3 regions of the Psychrobacillus sp. 05T411 genome follow, and region 1 is predicted to be linked to each of the others. Evidence: riboswitches for the same ligand, from Rfam matches in the RefSeq annotation. Region 1 holds a riboswitch; each other region holds the start of a gene.
The links. Region 1 has a riboswitch for S-adenosylmethionine ahead of AC1DFT_RS09940 (MetQ/NlpA family ABC transporter substrate-binding protein). Riboswitches for the same ligand answer to the same signal wherever they lie in the genome.
Positions count from the first base shown of each region.

Region 2: another riboswitch for S-adenosylmethionine. It lies ahead of metK (methionine adenosyltransferase); the one in region 1 lies ahead of AC1DFT_RS09940 (MetQ/NlpA family ABC transporter substrate-binding protein).
Region 3: another riboswitch for S-adenosylmethionine. It lies ahead of AC1DFT_RS06155 (methionine biosynthesis PLP-dependent protein); the one in region 1 lies ahead of AC1DFT_RS09940 (MetQ/NlpA family ABC transporter substrate-binding protein).

Region 1 covers NZ_JBFTLO010000009.1:127,954-133,929, reverse strand. Annotated here, with positions in the region: partial or broken gene AC1DFT_RS09950 (aspartate racemase) at 159-224, shown strand; gene AC1DFT_RS09945 (GNAT family N-acetyltransferase) at 259-675, shown strand; gene AC1DFT_RS09940 (MetQ/NlpA family ABC transporter substrate-binding protein) at 846-1,670, opposite strand; SAM riboswitch class I at 1,772-1,885, opposite strand; gene AC1DFT_RS09935 (YwbE family protein) at 2,067-2,264, shown strand; gene AC1DFT_RS09930 (amidohydrolase) at 2,276-3,379, shown strand; gene nhaC (Na+/H+ antiporter NhaC) at 3,470-4,909, shown strand; gene AC1DFT_RS09920 (hypothetical protein) at 4,951-5,976, opposite strand, start outside.
Region 2 covers NZ_JBFTLO010000014.1:51,112-57,970, reverse strand. Annotated here, with positions in the region: gene pckA (phosphoenolpyruvate carboxykinase (ATP)) at 1-788, opposite strand, end outside; SAM riboswitch class I at 983-1,097, shown strand; gene metK (methionine adenosyltransferase) at 1,299-2,495, shown strand; gene AC1DFT_RS12805 (gamma carbonic anhydrase) at 3,168-3,680, opposite strand; gene AC1DFT_RS12800 (alpha/beta hydrolase) at 3,769-4,560, shown strand; gene AC1DFT_RS12795 (phosphoribosylaminoimidazolesuccinocarboxamide synthase) at 4,615-5,298, shown strand; gene AC1DFT_RS12790 (NAD-dependent malic enzyme) at 5,390-6,703, shown strand; gene AC1DFT_RS12785 (isoprenylcysteine carboxyl methyltransferase family protein) at 6,729-6,859, opposite strand, start outside.
Region 3 covers NZ_JBFTLO010000006.1:15,664-22,522, reverse strand. Annotated here, with positions in the region: gene AC1DFT_RS06175 (diguanylate cyclase domain-containing protein) at 1-691, shown strand, start outside; gene AC1DFT_RS06170 (hypothetical protein) at 746-1,051, opposite strand; gene AC1DFT_RS06165 (5-methyltetrahydropteroyltriglutamate--homocysteine S-methyltransferase) at 1,255-2,361, opposite strand; gene metC (cystathionine beta-lyase) at 2,363-3,550, opposite strand; gene AC1DFT_RS06155 (methionine biosynthesis PLP-dependent protein) at 3,547-4,668, opposite strand; SAM riboswitch class I at 4,747-4,853, opposite strand; gene AC1DFT_RS06150 (ABC transporter ATP-binding protein) at 5,821-6,859, opposite strand, start outside.

The sequences.
Region 1 (5,976 bases):
AACTATTACATATGGTTTAGTCAATAAAAATCGTAATCCAGTTTTATACATTATAAAAATAGAAAGTAGTAAATTTTACTGGATATGTTAAAGGAAAAGGTTCTTTAATTGTCGTAATTAAGGAATATAGAATCAATTCATTAAGAGGAATTAATACATTGAAAACAATAGGTTTAATCGGGGGGATGAGTTGGGAATCATCAAGTGAATATTACCGTTTAATATAAGTATATATATTTTGAAGGGAATGAAGCGTACATGAATTACAATATCATCTCAACACTAGATGAACAACAAATCATAGAACTTTACGAATTATACAAACAAGAATGGTGGACAGATAAGCGAAAGTTTGAAGACGTGCTAGTAATGCTTGAAAACACAGACATCCTCATTGGAATATGTGAAAATAAAACGAATAGACTCATTGGTTTCATACGTGTTCTTTCAGATTTTGTCTATAAGGCATTAATATTCGATGTTATTATCCACGAAGAGTATCAAGGGAAAGGTTTGGGGAGAATATTGTTAGATCAAGTAATGACACATCCTAAACTTCAATCTGTACAAAGCTTTGAATTGTATTGTAAATCTGACAAAATATCTTTTTATGAAAAATGGGGATTCACTCAAGTAATTGGTGATACTAACTTCATGAGAAAAACGGCCAAATAGAAAGTTTCCACTTTCGATAACGAAGATGTAGTGAAATAGGCAAATAAATAATTTCACTTTTCTTATTCCACAATATCAACTAATCGAAAGAGAACGTTACCTGAATTGGTAACGTTCTCTCAACTAGTACTATTATAGTTTGGAATGTTCGATAGAAGGATAGCCTTTCATTACCAAGAAGGAATGAGGGATCCATCAAATCTTTCTTCGATAAATTGTTTCACTTCTTCGGAACGATACAAATCAACAAATTGTTGAATCACTTCATCGTCTTTTGATTCGCTTCTGACAGCGATAATGTTCACGAATGGAGAATCTTTTGGCTCAATAAAAATCGAGTCATCAGCTGGCGATAAACCAGCATCTATTACGAAGTTCGTGTTGATAGCTGCCGCGTCAAGTTCATTCAATTGACGGGGAATTTGTGCAGCATCAAGTTCAACAAATTGGAAGTTCTTCGTATTCTCTACAATGTCATGGATTGTAGAATTAGTGTCTAGACCTTCTTTGATCTTGATCATACCAGCACTTTCAAATAGCATCAGGGCACGTCCACCTTGAGTCGGGTCATTTGGTAATCCAATTTTCGCACCATCTGGCAGTTCCTTAACATCTTTTACTTGATTGGAGTAAATACCCATTGGGAAAGTGACTGTTTTACCTACAGCTACTAAATCCAAATTCCGGTCTTTTTTCATTTGTTCAAAGAAAGGAATCGTTTGGAAAATATTCATGTCAATTTCTTTCTCGGATAAAGCCACATTGGGCATTACGTAGTCGGAAAACACTTGTAGTTCAATTTTTAGACCATCTTTTTCTGCTAGTTCTTTCACTTTTTCAACGATTTCTTCGTGTGGACCGGCAGTTACGCCAACTGTAAGTACACCGTCACTTAATAAGCCTTCATTTGCTTCCTCTGACTTTTCCTTACCACCGCAAGCCGCGAGTACTGTTAAAACTAAAATGAGTAATCCTGTAAATAACCACTTTTTCATCATTATTCTCCTATCTGTTGTTTTCTAATTTGATATAGAAATAATAAAAACCTCTCAGAAATGAGAGGTTCATTAGCAATTTGAATATATGCAGACGTCCTCTCTCATTTTTCAAAACGAAATCGTTTTGCAGGATTTAGCACCTTTCCATACATAAACATATGGTTGGTTGCCGAGCTTCAACGGGCCAGTCCCTCCGCTACTCTTCATAAGAGATAAATATTATTTCGTTAATGTTAAATACTATACTTGACCATGTTGACTTCGTCAATATAAATTTGAAAGAATTATTGTTTTAATTAGTATTGTTGTATTAATAAGACTATTATATACTTTCTTACACACTAGTGTATGTAAAGTACGAAAATGATAAGATACAAAAAGAGGTGAATGATGATGAACGGACAAAATAGAAAAGAAGTTAAACCAGGGTTAGAAGTATATATCATTTTGAAAAAAGACCAGCGCACAGGCGAAAAAACGAGAGGTATCGTAAAAGACTTATTAACGAATTCCTCTTTCCATCCACATGGCATAAAGGTTCGGTTAACCGACGGACAAGTAGGACGTGTATGTGAAATTATTGAAAAATAAGGAGCGTAAAAATGAACGTAGAATCACAAATACTACAATGGTTTGATCATTTTCACAAATACCCAGAAATAAGCTGGAAGGAATACGAAACAACGAACAAACTCGCAGAAATATTAGATGAGCTACAAATACCTTATCGCCGGTTCGATGATGTAACGGGGTTACTGGCTGAAATTGGAGAAGGTGAGGAAGTCATTGCTGTTCGGGCGGATATCGACGCGCTCTGGCAGGAAGTCGATGGCGAGTTTCGTGCCAATCATTCCTGCGGACACGATGCCAATATTTCTATGGTTTTAGGAGCTTTATTATTACTGAAAGATGAAAAACTAAACAAACGTATCCGCTTTATATTCCAACCTGCAGAAGAAAAAGGAAATGGTGCCAATGCAATGATTGACAGAGGTGCATTAGAAGATGTAACGCATTTATTTGGAGTGCATTTACGACCTATAGAAGAACTTCCTTTTGGAAAAGTTTCATCTGCCATACATCATGGAGCAGCAATGTTCCTGGAAGGGAAAATTAGTGGAATCGATGCGCATGGCGCACGTCCACATCAAGGGAAAAATGCCATAGATGTGACAGTGGCGATTCATCAGGCACTTAAAAATCTTTATTTTTCACCGTTTGAAGCATATTCGGCTAAATTAACGAAAATTCAAGCAGGTGGAGAAAATGCCAATATCATTCCCGGTACTGCAACATTCTCCATTGATGCTCGTGCACAAAAAAATGCTGTTTTATTTCAAATGAAAGACCAAATTGAAAAAGATTTACACGCAATCAAACAACTATTTGATATAGAAATAGAGTGGGAATGGGAAGATATCACACCGGGTGCGGAAGTTTCCAAAGAAGCAGCGGCTATGGCGAGAGAAGGAATTATCGAGGTAGTTGGAATGGGAAGCCTTGCAGAAGAAGTAATTACTTCTGGAAGCGATGACTTTCATTTTTATACGGTTAGACATTCCGAAGTGAAAGCTGCAATGATAGGTATTGGAGCGGATCTTGCACCAGGATTACATCATCCGAATATGACGTTTAACTATGATGCACTTGCAATTGGTGCAAAAGTTATAGCGAAAACGCTTTCAAATAGTGCTAAAAACAATTGACGGTAAAATGATTTAGCTTTAAAATTATCCTATTAGCGACTATTTAACGACAATTCGAAATTGTCTAGACAGTCTTAAGGGGGATATAGTATGGGGGAAAAAGAGAAAGTAGTTTCTAAAAAGGAAATGTCTTTATTATGGGCGATGATTCCATTACTTGTGATGATTTTATGTATGGTTGTTGCAGTCGTTGTTTTAGAACAAGGACCACATATACCGTTGATCATCGGGACGTCCGTTGCTGCATTAGTAGCTTGGAAGCATGGATTTAAGTGGAATGATATTGAAGAAATGATGTACAAGGGGATTAAATTAGCATTACCAGCAGTCGTTATTATTATGTTAGTAGGATTGACGATTGGGGCTTGGATTGGCGGAGGAATAGTCGCTTCCATGGTATATTTTGGCCTAAAAATCATTACTCCGGCCTTTTTCTTAGTAACAATTTGTGTTATTTGTATGATTGTCTCCCTTTCAATAGGTAGTTCTTGGTCTACTATGGGAACTATTGGTGTCGCAGGAATGGGAATTGGGCTGAGTATGGGAATTCCAGCTCCAATCATTGCGGGTGCAATTATCTCAGGATCTTATTTTGGAGATAAGATGTCGCCATTATCAGATACGACCAATTTAGCAGCAGGTTTAACTGGTACTGATTTGTTTGTACATATTCGCCATATGTTGTTTACTACAGTTCCAGGAGTCATTATCGCTTTAACGGTATATGGTTTTCTAGGGATGAAATATAAAGAAAGTAATATTGATCAGGAAAGTATTCAACAAGTCATTCTGATGTTAGAGAAAAGCTTTGTCATTTCTCCATGGTTATTATTGGTGCCAGTTGCTGTAATCGTACTTGTAGTGAAAAAAGTACCAGCAATACCTGCCTTAGTAATAGGAATTATTTTAGGTTCTGTCGCACAAATAGTCGTGCAAGGGGGCAGTCTTTCCGATGCTTTCACAGCACTTCAAAGTGGTTATGTAATTGAAACCGGGAATAAGATGGTAGATGGTCTATTCAATAGCGGCGGATTAGATTCGATGATGTATACCGTATCGATGACAATTGTCGCGATGACTTTTGGAGGGATTTTAGAGTATTCTGGTATGCTGCAATCGATGATGAAACAAATACTTAAACTGGCAAAGTCCGCAGGTTCATTAGTTGCTTCAACGATTATTGCATGCTTTGCTACAAATGCGACATGTTCTGAACAATATATTTCCATCGTTGTACCATCTCGCATGTTTGCTGCTGCTTACACAAAGATGGGATTACATTCGAAAAACCTTTCACGAGCTTTGGAAGATGGCGGAACACTAACGTCTGTCTTTATCCCTTGGAATACTTGTGGTGTCTTTATATTAGGAACTTTAGGGGTTGGGGCATTTGAATACGCTCCGTATGCAATTTTAAACTACGTTGTTCCACTTCTATCCATTGGATATGCAGTAACTGGATTTACAATTCAAAAATTATCAAAAGCAGAAATAGTAGCCATGCAACAAAAAGAAACAGTGGAAGCGTAAAAGGAAAAGGAAAGTTCAGCATGATTGAACTTTCCTTTTCATCAATAAGTAGGGAAGTTGAACTCGTAAATAGAACGGGGGCGTCCTTGTTGGTAAGTCATTTCTTCTCCAATAATACGTGCATATCCTTGATCTACTAGCTTTTTCAACAAACGTTCCGTTGTACGCCTACTTACCTGTAAATAGATTTCTAAATCATATGCTGTAAATTCAATTGAGCCATGCGAGCGACTAAATTGCATGATTTTAGATAAATTTGCCGGACTTAATGTTGTTTCTTTTGCTATTTTCACCAGTTTAGGATCATTTGTTTTGAGTTGTATTTGCTGTTGACGATTAGGATATGGGCCAAGTAGTTCTTTATGATCGGTTATTAAGTAAGCGGTGTTCGCAGCTGTATACGGCAAGGCATCTTTTGCATTTTGTGTTGCTTCTATAACCGTCTTTCCGTAGCCGAACGCAATTTTGATAGGTCTTTTAGCAAGGTCAAACCAATGTTGAATTGTATTATTTTCAAGCGCTATTTCCACATTACCTTGGGTTGAAAAGAACGTATATAAATGATTATCTGTTTGAACAAAGTTTGCTTGAATAGTATTAGCTATTTTCTTTAGCACTTCTTCTGAAATTACTTCATTTGATTGGATGTATCCAATAGCAATTTTTGCAGATTCGCTTTTTACTAAAAGCGCCATTGACTTTGCTTCTTCTAGTCCTTTTAAAATTGAGTTTTTAGAATCTAGCATTCGAATGACAGGAACCTTATTGTCTTGTAATGCATGAAAAACGGCGTGAATACTCGTAATTGAGAGGGAAGTTTTTCCGCTATGGTATAATTTTTTGTGAAAATTTACGACTTCTTCTAATTCAAAGGTTGGGTCAATGGTTAGCATATGTGGATATTGTTCCGACTGCCCGATGTCCTCCAATACGTTTTGTATTAACCGTGGTTCGATTAAATCAATGGAAAGCTGTTCAATAGGAATATTATGAGAAAAATAAACGGATAATAAGGTTGTAGTAATCACCGTTTCATCCTGTTTTAAATAATGGGTCGGTACAGGTAA
Region 2 (6,859 bases), on a different contig from region 1:
ACGCCATTATCCGACCATCCGTGCTCGTCATCTCCGATTAGCTTACGTCCTGCATCTGCAGAAAGAGTCGTTTTCCCTGTTCCAGATAAACCGAAGAATAATGCAACATCTCCTGCTTCTCCAACGTTTGCTGAACAATGCATCGGAAAAATGTTTTGTTCTGGTAACAAATAGTTCATAATAGAGAAGATGGATTTTTTCATTTCACCAGCATATTCCGTTCCACCGATTAATACGATACGCTTTTCCATAGAAACGATGATGAATGTTTCTGATTTAGTGCCATCGATAGCTGGATCAGCTTTGAAGTTTGGTGCACTTACAATGGTGAAATCTGCTTGATGTGTTGACAGTTCTTCTTCCGTAGGGCGGATGAATAATTGATGTGCAAATAAATTATGCCATGCAAATTCATTAATCACTTGAATGCCAAGACGGGATTCTTTATCTGCTCCTGCGAATCCTTTAAAGACAAATAATTCTTCTTGTTCTTTTAAATAGTTCGTTACTTTTTTATATAGTGCGTCAAAAATTTCAGAAGAGATAGGTTGGTTTACGGAACCCCAATCGATTTTGTCTTTAGAGATAGGTTCTTCTACGATATATTTATCTTGTGGGGAACGGCCTGTATATTTACCTGTTTCTGCTTTTACAGCACCTGTAGAAGTTAAAATAGCTTCTCCTCTAGATGTTGCTTTTTCCACAAGTTGCGGCACTGATAATTGTACGCTAATATTGTTTCCAGCTAGCAATTCGTTCAGTTCACTCACCGTATCGATTGAATTCATATTGTATTTACCATCCTTTTTTCATTATTTCCTCAAGGGTGGAGGAATTTTTCGTTTATATGTGAATTAGTATAACACATTAAGTTAAATAGTCTACACTAATTAATGTATTATTTTTTTATCTTTTCTAATAGGCACTAAAAAATTATTGACTTTTGTACGGAGTTTCCGTATGATGTTTTATTGAACGGATACTCTTATCCCGAGCTGGTGGAGGGGTCAGGCCCTATGAAACCCGGCAACCTGTAATTTTTTTTATTACAAAGGTGCCCAACCTGAGACAAGGTGTGATTCCTTGATTGATAAGAGTGAAAGGTGCTTATGAAATTAATACCTTTCCTCATGTACATTTACGTGAGTGAAAGGTTTTTTTATATAACATCGCCCTTTATCCTTGTGTGCCAAGTCCGAAACGGCTTCAAGTTTAATCCATTTGAAATGGCTTGACATGGGAATGAGTACCGTATCAATTCTTGAGAGAAATCTCGCAGGATATAGGAGGAATATTCTATGACACAACGCCGATTATTTACGTCGGAATCAGTTACAGAAGGGCATCCAGACAAAATTTGCGATCAAATTTCGGATGCTATATTAGATGCTATTTTAACAGAAGATCCAAATGCACGTGTTGCTTGTGAAACAAGTGTAACAACAGGTCTTGTTTTAGTTGCAGGAGAAATTACAACGTCTACTTATGTAGATATCCCAAAAGTAGTACGTTCTACTATTAAAGAAATTGGTTACACTCGTGCTAAATATGGTTTTGACTCAGAAACATCTGCAGTATTGACTGCAATTGATGAGCAGTCTGTTGATATTGCTATGGGTGTTGACCAAGCGTTAGAAGCTCGTGAAGGATCTATGACGGATTCAGATATCGAAGCAATTGGAGCAGGGGACCAAGGTTTAATGTTTGGTTACGCATGTAATGAAACACCTGAACTTATGCCACTTCCAATTAGTTTAGCGCATAAGCTGTCACGTCGTTTAGCCCAAGTGCGTAAAGATGAAACATTAGACTACTTACGCCCAGATGGTAAAACACAAGTAACAGTGGAGTATGATGAGAATAATAATCCAGTTCGTATTGATACGATTGTTATTTCTACGCAACATCATCCAGAAATTACGCTAGAACAAATTCAAAAAGATTTAAAAGAAGTAGTGATCAAGCCGATTGTTCCTGCTCATTTAATCGATGAAAATACAAAATACTTTATCAACCCAACTGGCCGTTTTGTAATCGGTGGACCTCAAGGGGATGCAGGTTTAACAGGTCGTAAAATTATCGTAGATACTTACGGTGGTTACGCTCGTCATGGAGGCGGTGCTTTCTCTGGTAAAGATCCAACGAAAGTAGACCGTTCCGCTGCATATGCTGCTCGTTATGTAGCAAAAAACATTGTCGCTGCAGGACTTGCAGACCGTTGCGAAGTACAATTAGCTTATGCTATTGGAGTAGCTCAACCTGTATCGATCGCTGTTGATACATTTGGAACTGGAAAAGTAGAAGAGGCACAATTAGTAGCTTACATTCGTGAACTATTTGACCTTCGTCCAGCAGGCATTATTAAAATGCTAGACCTACGTCGTCCAATTTACAAACCAACTGCAGCTTATGGTCACTTCGGTCGTACAGACATCGACGCGCCATGGGAAAAAACAGATAAAGCAGACGCTTTAAAAGAAAAAGCAGGATTATAAGTAATAAGAAAAGCCATCACTTTTTAAAAGTGGTGGCTTTTTTTTTCTATAAAACTATAGTAGATAACTGTTTTCAGGTAACATAAGATAAGACATTTTTTATAATGTATATGAAATAGGTATAATGCTACTTAGTGAGTTCCTGCTAACCTTCGCGTTTGTCGCACCTCCCATGAACCTACTCGTGTTACACGCAAGTGGGTTCATGACTTTGGCTCATGTGGCACGACCAGCTACGGCAAAATGATTCCCACTATTTAGCTAGATAAGAATATAAGATCAAAAATGCGCAAAATCCTAGTCGTTACACGCAACATTGTAGGTCATTTGCGCAACGTTGCCATTCAAACGCGCAACATTTATAAATAATGCGTCACAGTCATGGGCGTCTCAATCCAAGTAAACTTGCTATTTTAAAAATTGGTTGCTTTCACTAGTGTTTTGGTTGCTCTCGTGCTGATTTAGTTGCTTTCAACATAGTACTAGTTGCTTTCAATGATCGGTTGGTTGCCCTAAGCCATTTCCTGGATTCGCATTAGAAAAAACTGTATAAAATTTTGTTTTTAGCGAGTCGATGCTGAGTAAGTAAGCAATTTTCATTGATTTTCGCTGCAGGTAGCGATTCCTGCCGGGGCCAACAGGATGTTGCCACACGAGTGGCGCTCTTAGCCTTTATCTCTGCAACGATTTATAATACTCGCCTTTTTCCACATACTTTCGAATAATGCGCTGCATATCTTCTTTATCAGCATCATTAAGCTCTCGTACTACTTTTGCGGGATTTCCAAATGCTAGTGAACCAGGCGGAATTTTCTTGCCAGGAGGTACAAGACTTCCTGCTCCGATAAATGCACCTTCTCCGATTTCGGCACCATCTAAAATAATGGAACCCATCCCAACTAATGCACCTTTTCGAACGATACAACTATGTAAAGTTGCTTGATGCCCAATCGTTACTTCGTCCTCGATAATGAGTGGCTTATTTGGACTTTGATGAAGGCAACTTAAATCTTGAATACTTACTTTACGACCAATAATCGTAGGAGCAACGTCCCCTCTAATTACCGTATTGAACCAAATTGTAGACTCCGGACCGATTGTCACATCGCCTGTTATTGTGACATAATCAGCTATAAAAGCAGATTCATCAATCGATGGAATTTTGTCTTTATAAGGATAAATCAATAAATACACACCCTTTATTAAAATAGAATATAATTAATCGTAACAAACAAACACAAAAAATGAAACAAAACAGGAAGGTGTGCTGTTCATGTGGAAATGGGAAGCAGAAGAAAAACCAAAGGCAGTAATCATCCTCGTACATAGTGCATATGAACACCATCGTAGATATGCTTGGCTAATTGAAAAATTAAGAAGCTCTAATTGCCATATCGTTATGGGGGATTTACCTGGTCATGGTGAACTAAAAAAAGCAAAAGGGCTACATGATGAGTCTTTTGAATTGTATAAAGAATATATAAAACAGGCACTCCAAGTTGCAGTAACATATGATTTACCAATTTTTTTAATGGGACATGGGCTAGGGGCAACATTATTAATAAGAGTGATGCGCAAACTAGAATTGGAATATGCAGGGGTAATTCTAACATCTCCATGGCTTCACCTAAAAAAAATGCCGTCTAAATGGACAAATGCACTAGCAAAATTATCCGTCCCGCAAAAGATTAACCATGAGATTGAGTTAAATGAATTAACAAGAAACTATGAAGTATTCCGCCAATTTGTCGAGGATCCAGCATATAGTACGCTCGTTACCAATGACTGGTATAAAGAATTGCAAACATTGATGAAAACGGTCGTACAGTCGGAAGAGTCTGTTCCCAATGTTCCGATTTTGTTAATGACGGGAGAACGAGATAAAATTACGGATACGAAGGCAACAATTAGTTGGTTAAAAAAACAAACACTTTCTGAGTATCAGTATAAAGAATGGAAAAATTGTTTTCATGATCTCCATCAAGAACCGGAACGAGAAGAAATTTTTGCCTACTCGCATTCATTTATAAATAATGTACTAAGATCTATCGGGTATATTGTTTGAATATGTCTTTTAGGTGTAAAATAAGGCGTAGTTAATTGAAGGAGGAAGTTGCAAATGAATCTTACCTATCAAGGTAAAACAAAAGACGTTTACAAGCTGGATAATGGGGATGTTTTATTAAAATTTAAAGATGATGTAACTGGTGAAAATGGTGTCTTTGATCCCGGTGCCAATACGGTCGGCTTAACAATAGAAGGCGCTGGAAAAGCAGGACTACGCATGACTACTTATTTCTTTCAAAAGTTAATGGAAAAAGAAATACCAACCCATTTTATCGATTCTAATATCGAAGAATCTACAATGACTGTAAAAGAAGCGAAAGTTTTTGGTAAAGGACTTGAAGTTATTTGCCGCTTTAAAGCTGTCGGAAGCTTTTTACGTAGATATGGAGCATATTGTGAAGAGGGACAACCTTTAGATGCATTTGTGGAAGTAACGATTAAAGACGACGAGCGTCAAGATCCGCCAATCTCGAAACAAGCCCTTTCCATGCTTTCTATTCTTTCAGAAGAGGAATATGAAATATTACAAACTTTAACCAAACAAATTTCTCAATTAGTGAAAGAGGATTTAGCAATAAAAGGGTTAGATTTATACGATATTAAACTGGAGTTCGGCCGTGATGCCAAAACAAATGAAATAATTCTAATCGATGAAATTTCAGGTGGGAATATGCGTGTATATAAAGATGGTCAATATATAGAACCTTTAGCATTAGAAAGACTTTTATTCTCTTAATATAAGAAAGATTCCTTCATTCCTTATGAATGAGGGGTTTTTTTATGTTATAATCGAGTGGTCGAAAAAGTGAGTTTAAAGGAGATATAACATGCAAAACCAACATATTATTCGAAATATTATTGTAGAAACTCCTTCGAAGCCAGGTAATTTTGCGAAAGTTGCAACGGCGATTGGACTAGGTGATGGAGATATTGGTGATATTACAACATTAAAAAGTGGTGCATTAATAACAGTTCGTGATATTACAATTACATGTAAATCTATTGAGCAATTAGATAAAGTAATCGCAAATATTGAAGCGATTGGTAATGGAGTAAAAATTCATGCGGTAACGGATGATGTTTTAAACGCGCATGAGGGTGGAAAAATTGCGATGAAGAGTAGGTTAGATGTACGCTCCCTTGGAGATTTACAACGAATCTACACGCCTGGAGTTGCAAGTGTATGTATGGAAATACTTCATCATCCAGAAAAAGCTAACTACTTTACTTCGATTGGAAACTCCGTTGCCATTGTAACTGATGGTACAGCAATATTAGGTCTAGGAAATATTGGTCCAGTTGCTGGAATGCCGGTTATGGAAGGAAAAGCTGTATTATTAGATCAATTTGTCGGCCTGAGCGGAATTCCAATTTTATTGAACACAAGTGATCCAGATGAAATAGTAGAAACGATTAAACATATACATAAAGGTTTCGGAGCTATCTTGTTAGAAGATATTGGCTCACCACATTGCTTTGAAATTGAAGAAAGACTGAAGGAAGAGCTACCTATCCCGGTTATGCATGATGATCAGCATGGAACGGCAGTAGTTGCATTGGCGGCTATATTATCTGCATGTAAGTCTACAAATGTTGATGTGAAAAAAGCAAAAATCGGTCAAATTGGCCTTGGTGCTGCGGGTCTTGCGATATGCCGCATGTTAATGGCTTATGGTGTAGAAGACGTTTATGGACTTGATCGCCAAGAAGTAGCGCAAAATCGTTTGATTAACTATGGTGGAAAAACAATTGGATCACTGGAAGAAATGATGGAAACATGTGATATTATTGTTGCGACAACTGGAGTATCTGGTCTGATCAAACCGGAAATGGTTCGACATGGTCAAATTATTTTAGCTCTTTCCAATCCAAATCCAGAAATACTTCCTTCCGAAGCAATCGCAGCAGGAGCAGCTTTTGCGGCAGATGGACGTTCTGTAAACAACGTAATCGGTTTCCCAGGTATATTCAAAGGGGCATTAGACGCTGGAGCATCGGCTATTACATACCCAATGCTAATAGCGGCAGCCCAAGCGATTGTCAGTCATACGAAACCTGGCGAGTTAATACCAAACCCACTAGATCCAACTGTGCATCATTTAGTGGCAAGAGCAGTAGAAGAAGCTGCAAATCAACAATAAAATCCATTATAAAAGAAGATTTCGGTTAAGAAGCCGAAATCTTCTTTTTAAATTCCTCCGTATAATCGGTTGCTTCCATCAACGCTTTTTCTTCCAGTGGAATACGAACCGATAGCATGGCTAGATTTAAAAGCGTAAAGCAAATCGCTGTAAAGT
Region 3 (6,859 bases), on a different contig from region 1:
GTTTCGATTACTTCGGCAAGAAGAAATGGTCAAAATAGAGCCGACCATCCAACGTTTGAATCGGATGGATGGGACAAACATTTGGGTCGAAATCATTGCAATACCGTTAAAGTTCGAAGGAGAAATGGTTATCCAAGCAATTGTACGCGATGTTACTGTAAGGAAGTACTACGAAGACCAATTAACTTATATGGCAACCCACGATCCAATGACGGATGTAGTAAATAGAAGTACATTCATGGAAGTGTTGGATAAAAAAATAGAAGAAGCGAAAGTGACAAAAGAAATGCTCGCTTTATTATTCATTGATTTGGATAAGTTCAAAGAGGTGAATGATACACTAGGCCACGGAAAAGGGGATTCATTGCTTATCCAGTTCGCCAAAAGGATGAAAGAAAATATTGGCCAGGAAGATATAATTGGAAGAATTGGTGGGGATGAGTTTCTAATTTTATTGAAAGATATAGACAAGAAGAAGGTTAATGCAATTGTGAAGAGCATGCATTCTAATTTTAGCCAGCCCTATGTAATCGACGGGAAGGAAGTTATTGCTACATCCAGTATTGGCATTGCATTATACCCTGAAGATGCTATGAGTTCGGACAAACTAATGGGTTTTGCGGATGAAGCACTTTATAAAGCAAAAGAAGTGCGCAATCATTATCAATACTTCAACAAAAAGCCTCAGTAGACCGAGTACATTTGTAATTGGTCTGCTGAGGTTTTTCAGATCTATACAAATCATCTACTGTTTTTCCGCATGTCGCCATTCAATTTCTTCCCCAGTTTTTGGAGAAGTTAGAAAAACATCACCTTTAACTAAAGGCATTTCATGTCCATTCGTATCTATATATGTGCCGGATTCAGGCACTACTTCTCCAGTTTTATGGACATGGCCTTCCGCATGTTTCCAATAAGTAGCTATTTCAGTTTGTGGACAGGAAGGGAACTTATCGCCTTCATATAGTTTTTTCGTAATGCCTTCTTCGCACGTATAATCTCCGGTTTCTGGTACAACGTCATCTGTTTGGTGTCTATACATATTTTCCAAATCGTATTCCTCCTTCACATATTAACGTACAGTCATTGTTTACCCGTTTATCAACCGCACAAACATTCCAGCTAATTTGATTTGATCATGCCGCCTATTGATGCTTATGGAGAAGTAGAAATTGGAGCATTAACTTCTAACTAAACAAATAAACGCAAGCAGAAAAGTAAACAACTTTTCTGCTCGCGTTTTTGATTGTTAAGTTATTTCCAAGCATCCTCAGCAATACGTACCACATGGCGAATTTTTTCCCATTGTTCTTCTTCCGTTAAAATATTTCCTTCTTCTGTTGAAGAGAACCCGCATTGTGGACTTAAGCAAAGTTGCTCAAGTGGGGCATACTTAGTAGCTTCTTCAATTCTTGCCTTCACTTCATCTGCATTTTCAAGTGCTCCGTGCTTAGAAGTGATCAATCCTAACACGATGTATAAATCCGGACGACTAATATGACGAAGCGGTTCAAAGTCACCAGAGCGTTCATCATCAAACTCTAGGAATAAACCATCTACATCTAAGCCGTTAAAAATAGTTTCCGACACAAGTTCATAGCTACCGCTTGTAATATAAGTAGAACGGAAATTCCCGCGACAAATATGCATGGTAACAAGCATATCATCCGGTCTTTTCGCAATGGATTCATTTATCGCACGCGCTGAAAGCTCTAGGGCCTCCTCCACACTAAGTCCTCTTTCTTTAAGTCCAGCAATACCTTCCTCCGAGAAAGAAGTTGCCCATGACGTGTCATCGATTTGTAAATAACGACAGCCTTCATCGTACAATGCTTGGATAAACCCTTGGTAGGCAGTGATTAAATCAGCGAATAATTCTGCATCACTACTGTAAACACCTTCTTCAATAGTTGCACGATAGTATAGCATATTCGGGCTTGGTATAGTAAATTTAGCAACAGCGTCACCAGCCACACTTTGTAAAAACTTAAAGTGGTCGATCATATAGTGTGTGCTAAATCCAATTTTTCCAGTTACTTTAATACCATGTGCACGAGTTTGCACGCCTTTAAACGAAAGTCCTTTGTCTGTTTCATAAAATTCGACGCCATCTAAGCCACCAAGGAAGTCAAAATGCCACCATTTACGGCGGAATTCACCGTCAGTTACTGATTGAAGACCCGCTTCTTTTTGTTTGACAACAAGTTTCGTAATTTCTTCGTCTTCAATTTGTTTTAATTGATTTGCAGTAATTTCATTATTTTCAAATTGTGTACGTGCTTCTTTTAAACGTGTTGGTCGTAAAAAACTACCTACGTGATCTGCACGAAATGGTGCTTTTTGGATTAATTGTTTTGTCATGTTAAATTCCTACTTTCTGTTTTATATTAGATGCGATTGCTAGTGCTTGGTCGAAGTCTGCGATTAGATCGTCTACATGCTCCAGACCAACAGAGAACCTTAAAAGGCCATCTGTAATTCCTCTTTTTTCACGTTCATCCTTAGGTATTGCAGCATGAGACATGGTAGCAGGGTAGGAAAGAATGGATTCGACTCCACCAAGACTTACTGCGAAAACTGGAATTTGAAGGCTTTCTGTAAAAGCTTTCGCTGTTTCCCTGTCCGGAAGTTGGAAAGATAATACTGCCCCTGGACTTTTCGATTGTTTAGCATGAATCTCGTATCCGGGATGTGTAGCTAAGCCTGGGTATAACACTTCCTCCACTAAAGGATGATTAGTTAAATAGGTCGCAAGTTTTTGTGCTGACTCGGTTGATTGCGTCAAGCGTGCCCCCATTGTTTTAATGCCTTGAATTAATGAAAAAGAATCTTGTGCCCCTAAAATGGCACCGAAAGAGTTTTGGATAAATCCTAATCGATTTCCAAGTTCCTCATCTTTTGTAACAGCTAGCCCAGCAATTATATCGCTATGGCCAGATAAAAATTTCGTAGCACTATGTAAAACGATATCCACACCTAGATCAAGCGGACGTTGATAAAGAGGGGTCATGAAAGTGTTGTCTAGAAAGGTCAAACAATCATTTGCTTTTGCAAGTGCCACAATTGCATCGATATCGGTAATACCTAATCGTGGGTTTGCAGGTGTCTCGATATAAAGGACTTTCGTATTTGGACGAATCGCTTTTTCAACTGCTGCTGCATTTGTAAAATCGGCAAATGTATGGTCAATGCCGAATCTTGGTAAAACTACTGTGATGAAACGATAAGTGCCTCCATATACTTCTTCTGTTACAACGATATGATCGCCAGAAGAAAGAAGCATTAAAGCAGAGGAGATTGCCGCAATCCCAGAAGCAAAAGCAAAACCTCTTGTGCCACCTTCTAATTCTGCGATCGTTTTTTCAAGGGCGTCTCTTGTCGGGTTGCCGGATCTACTGTAGTCGTATGGTCCAAAGCTATCAAAACTTTCTTGGTGGAACGTAGAAGATAAATAGATTGGTACATTTACTGCACCTGTTTTTTGTTCATAATTCCCACGTGTGGAAGCAGTGATTAAGCTAGTTTCTAAACTTTCTTTAACAGTACTCATGAATGAATCACATCCCTTTCTAATTTTGCAAAAACTTGTTTCAAATCCGCAATTATATCTTCTGCTTCTTCCACTCCAACTGAGAAGCGTAGCAAACTATTATCCACACCTCGTGCAATACGTTCATCTTCTGGAATTTCAGCATGCGTTTGCGTAGCAGGGTATGTAATAAAGCTTTCGACACCACCCAAACTTTCCGCGAAAACGATTAATTGAAGGTTTTTTAAAAAAGGTCCAACCCATTCGCTTTTTTGTAAGCGGAACGAAAGCATGCCACCAATTCCAGGGTAAAGAACATCCTTTATAGCCGTTTCATTTCGCAAAAATTCCACGATTTTCTTCGCATTAGCATCATGCTGTTTCATGCGTAAGTGGAGTGTTTTTAAACCGCGTATTAATAACCATGAATCGAAAGGGGAGAGAACTGCTCCTATTGCATTATGATTTATAAGTAATTTTTCGCTAAGTGTTTTCCCTTTAGTTACAACAAGACCAGCCAGCACATCATTATGCCCACCAATATATTTCGTTGCGCTATGCATCACAATGTCTGCCCCTAGTTCTATTGGGCGTCGTAAATAAGGAGTTAAGAACGTATTATCCACAATCAGTAGTAATTGATACTTTTTGGCCAAGACGCTGTATTGTGCAATATCAATATCTTGCATAAGTGGATTTGTAGGCGTTTCAATAAAAATTGCTTTTGTGTTTTTCGTTATTAATGCTTCTACTTCTGCGACGGAGTCAAATTTAGCGTAAGACGTGCAAATATTGTAAGCGTCGGCATATTGATCGAACAGGCGATATGTTCCTCCATAAAGGTCATCGGGCGCAATAAGCTCGTCTCCAGATCGGAAAAGCGACAATATTAACTGGATTGCTGCCATACCCGAGCCACAGGCAAAGCCGGCATCTCCGCCTTCTAGTTTGGCAATTCCTTCTTCTAAAATTGCGCGCGTTGGATTTTTTGTACGTGTGTAGTCGTACCCAGTAGATTGGCCAAGCCCAGCATGTATATAAGCTGTTGATAGATGAATAGGTGGATTGACGGCACCTGTCAGCGGGTCACTATGATTTCCTAATTGAACTAATTCGGTTTCTAAAGATTTTTTTGTCATGAATAATCATCCTTTTCAAATAAAATAAAAAGAGGATTCCCTGTAAGAAGAGAATCCTCAAAAAAATTGAAGTTTGTCTTCTTATCTTCTAGACGGAGTACGTCTATTGGAGTTAGCACCATACCTAAACTTGGCTGGTTGCTGAGACATCTTCGGGCCAATCCCTCCGTCTCTCTGGATAAGAAATAAAATATGAAATTTTCAAAATCTTGAATTTCAATTAGTTTACCATGGTAAGTAAATTAATACAAGATGTATTTTATACGGGTGAAGTTAACTATTTTATACCGGTTTCGTTCATCAAGAAAAAACATGAATTGTACGTATGTGTTTCAATTCACTTTTTAGGGACACTGCGACGTAGTGCGTTGAATAAAGTGTCCGCTGTGATTTTCGCTGCAGGACGGACGCTTTCCACGGGGTGAGCGATGAGCCTTCACCGCCGCTTGCGCGTACGTTGTGAAGTCTCATCATGCTCACTTAATCCCGTTGGAGTCGCCACCTGCAGCGAAAATCAATGGAAATTGCCCAATTATCCATACCATCCCGTTAAAAAACAAAATTTCAACCAGTTTTTCCATTGCATGCATCCAATAAATGGCTTAGGGCAACCAACCGATGACTGGGAGCAACCAGTTCTACTACGAAAGCAACTAAATCAACACGAGAGCAACCAAATTACTCGTGAAAGCAACCAATTCTCAAAATGGCTCTTTACTCGATGTGAGACAACTATAATTCTTACATATTATAGGAATTATATGTCTTAAAGCCCGTCAAACACGCCTGGCCGGCATCTACTCGACTGGTTTGTCGTGTTCAGCTGCCTTATTGTCGCGTTCGCAGTGGATATTGTCTCGTTCAACCATTTATTGTTAATTTCAGATACTGATAAGTAAGTAAGTACCATTGATTTTCGCTGCAGACGTCGACTCCTGCCGGATGAGTGGGCTAATGAGACATCTTAGGCGTACGCCTAAGGGCGGCGGGGATGGCTCATCGCTCACCCGGCGGAAAGCGTACGACTGTAGCGAAAATCCTAGCGGTCACCCAATAGGTCTTTTACCACGCAGTGTCCCAATAATAAGCACAAATTAGTTCTCGATGATCCATTGAAAAAGAGGAAACTAGCGACGCATGTGAATTTAGTTCTTACATTTTCGGTATTGCAACCCAATGATCTTTTGATACTTCTACTAGTTCTGAGTTTTGCAATTGATATTTGTCCTTCCCGGTATCCTCTTCCATAAGGGTCCGCTTTTTCTTTGCTTCGACTTTCGGATCGGGTATTGGAATAGCAGATAACAATGCCTTCGTATATGGATGCTGTGGGTTGGCATATAATTCTTCGCTTTCCGCAAGCTCTACGATTTTTCCTGCATACATCACCGCAACTCTATCACTAATATGCTTAACCATGGATAAATCATGCGCGATAAAAAGATAAGTAAGCCCTAAACGATGTTGAAGATCCTCTAATAATTCAACTATTTGTGATTGAATGGATGCATCTAGCGCGGCAAGGGGTTCGTCGCAAACGATAAAATCAGGTTCTACCGCAAGTGCCCGGGCAATTCCAATTCTTTGACGCTGACCGCCGGAAAACTCATGTGGATAACGCATCGCATGACTTGGTTCTAATCCTACCATCACAAGTAATTCTTCCACTCTCTTTTTGCGTTCTTCCTTATTTTTACTTAAACGATGTATATCTAATGCCTGCCCAATAATATCCAATACTTTAAAGCGCGGGTTAAGGGATGAATATGGATCTTGGAAAATCATTTGCATATGGCGGCGCATTGTTGTCATTTCCTCTTTGTTAAGCCGGTTAATAGCCATGCCTTGATATAATATGTCTCCGTCAGTCGGTTCATGAAGACGTAAAATAGCACGTCCTGTAGTTGATTTACCCGAGCCGGATTCACCTACTAAACCTAAAGTTTCTCCTGGTTTTATAAAAAAGCTAATATTATCCACAGCTTTAAGTACATTCCCTTTTCCAACTTGGAAATGCTGTTTCAGCGATTTTACGTCCAGTAATGGTTTTCCTTCTTCGATTTCATGTGAACGTAAAGAAGGGCGTTTTGGTTTTTTCTTCTCATCCAAGCGAGGAAGAGCATTTAGCAATCTTTTTGTGTATGTATGTTTGGGACTTTCAAAAATTTCTTCTGTTGTTCCTGTTTCCACA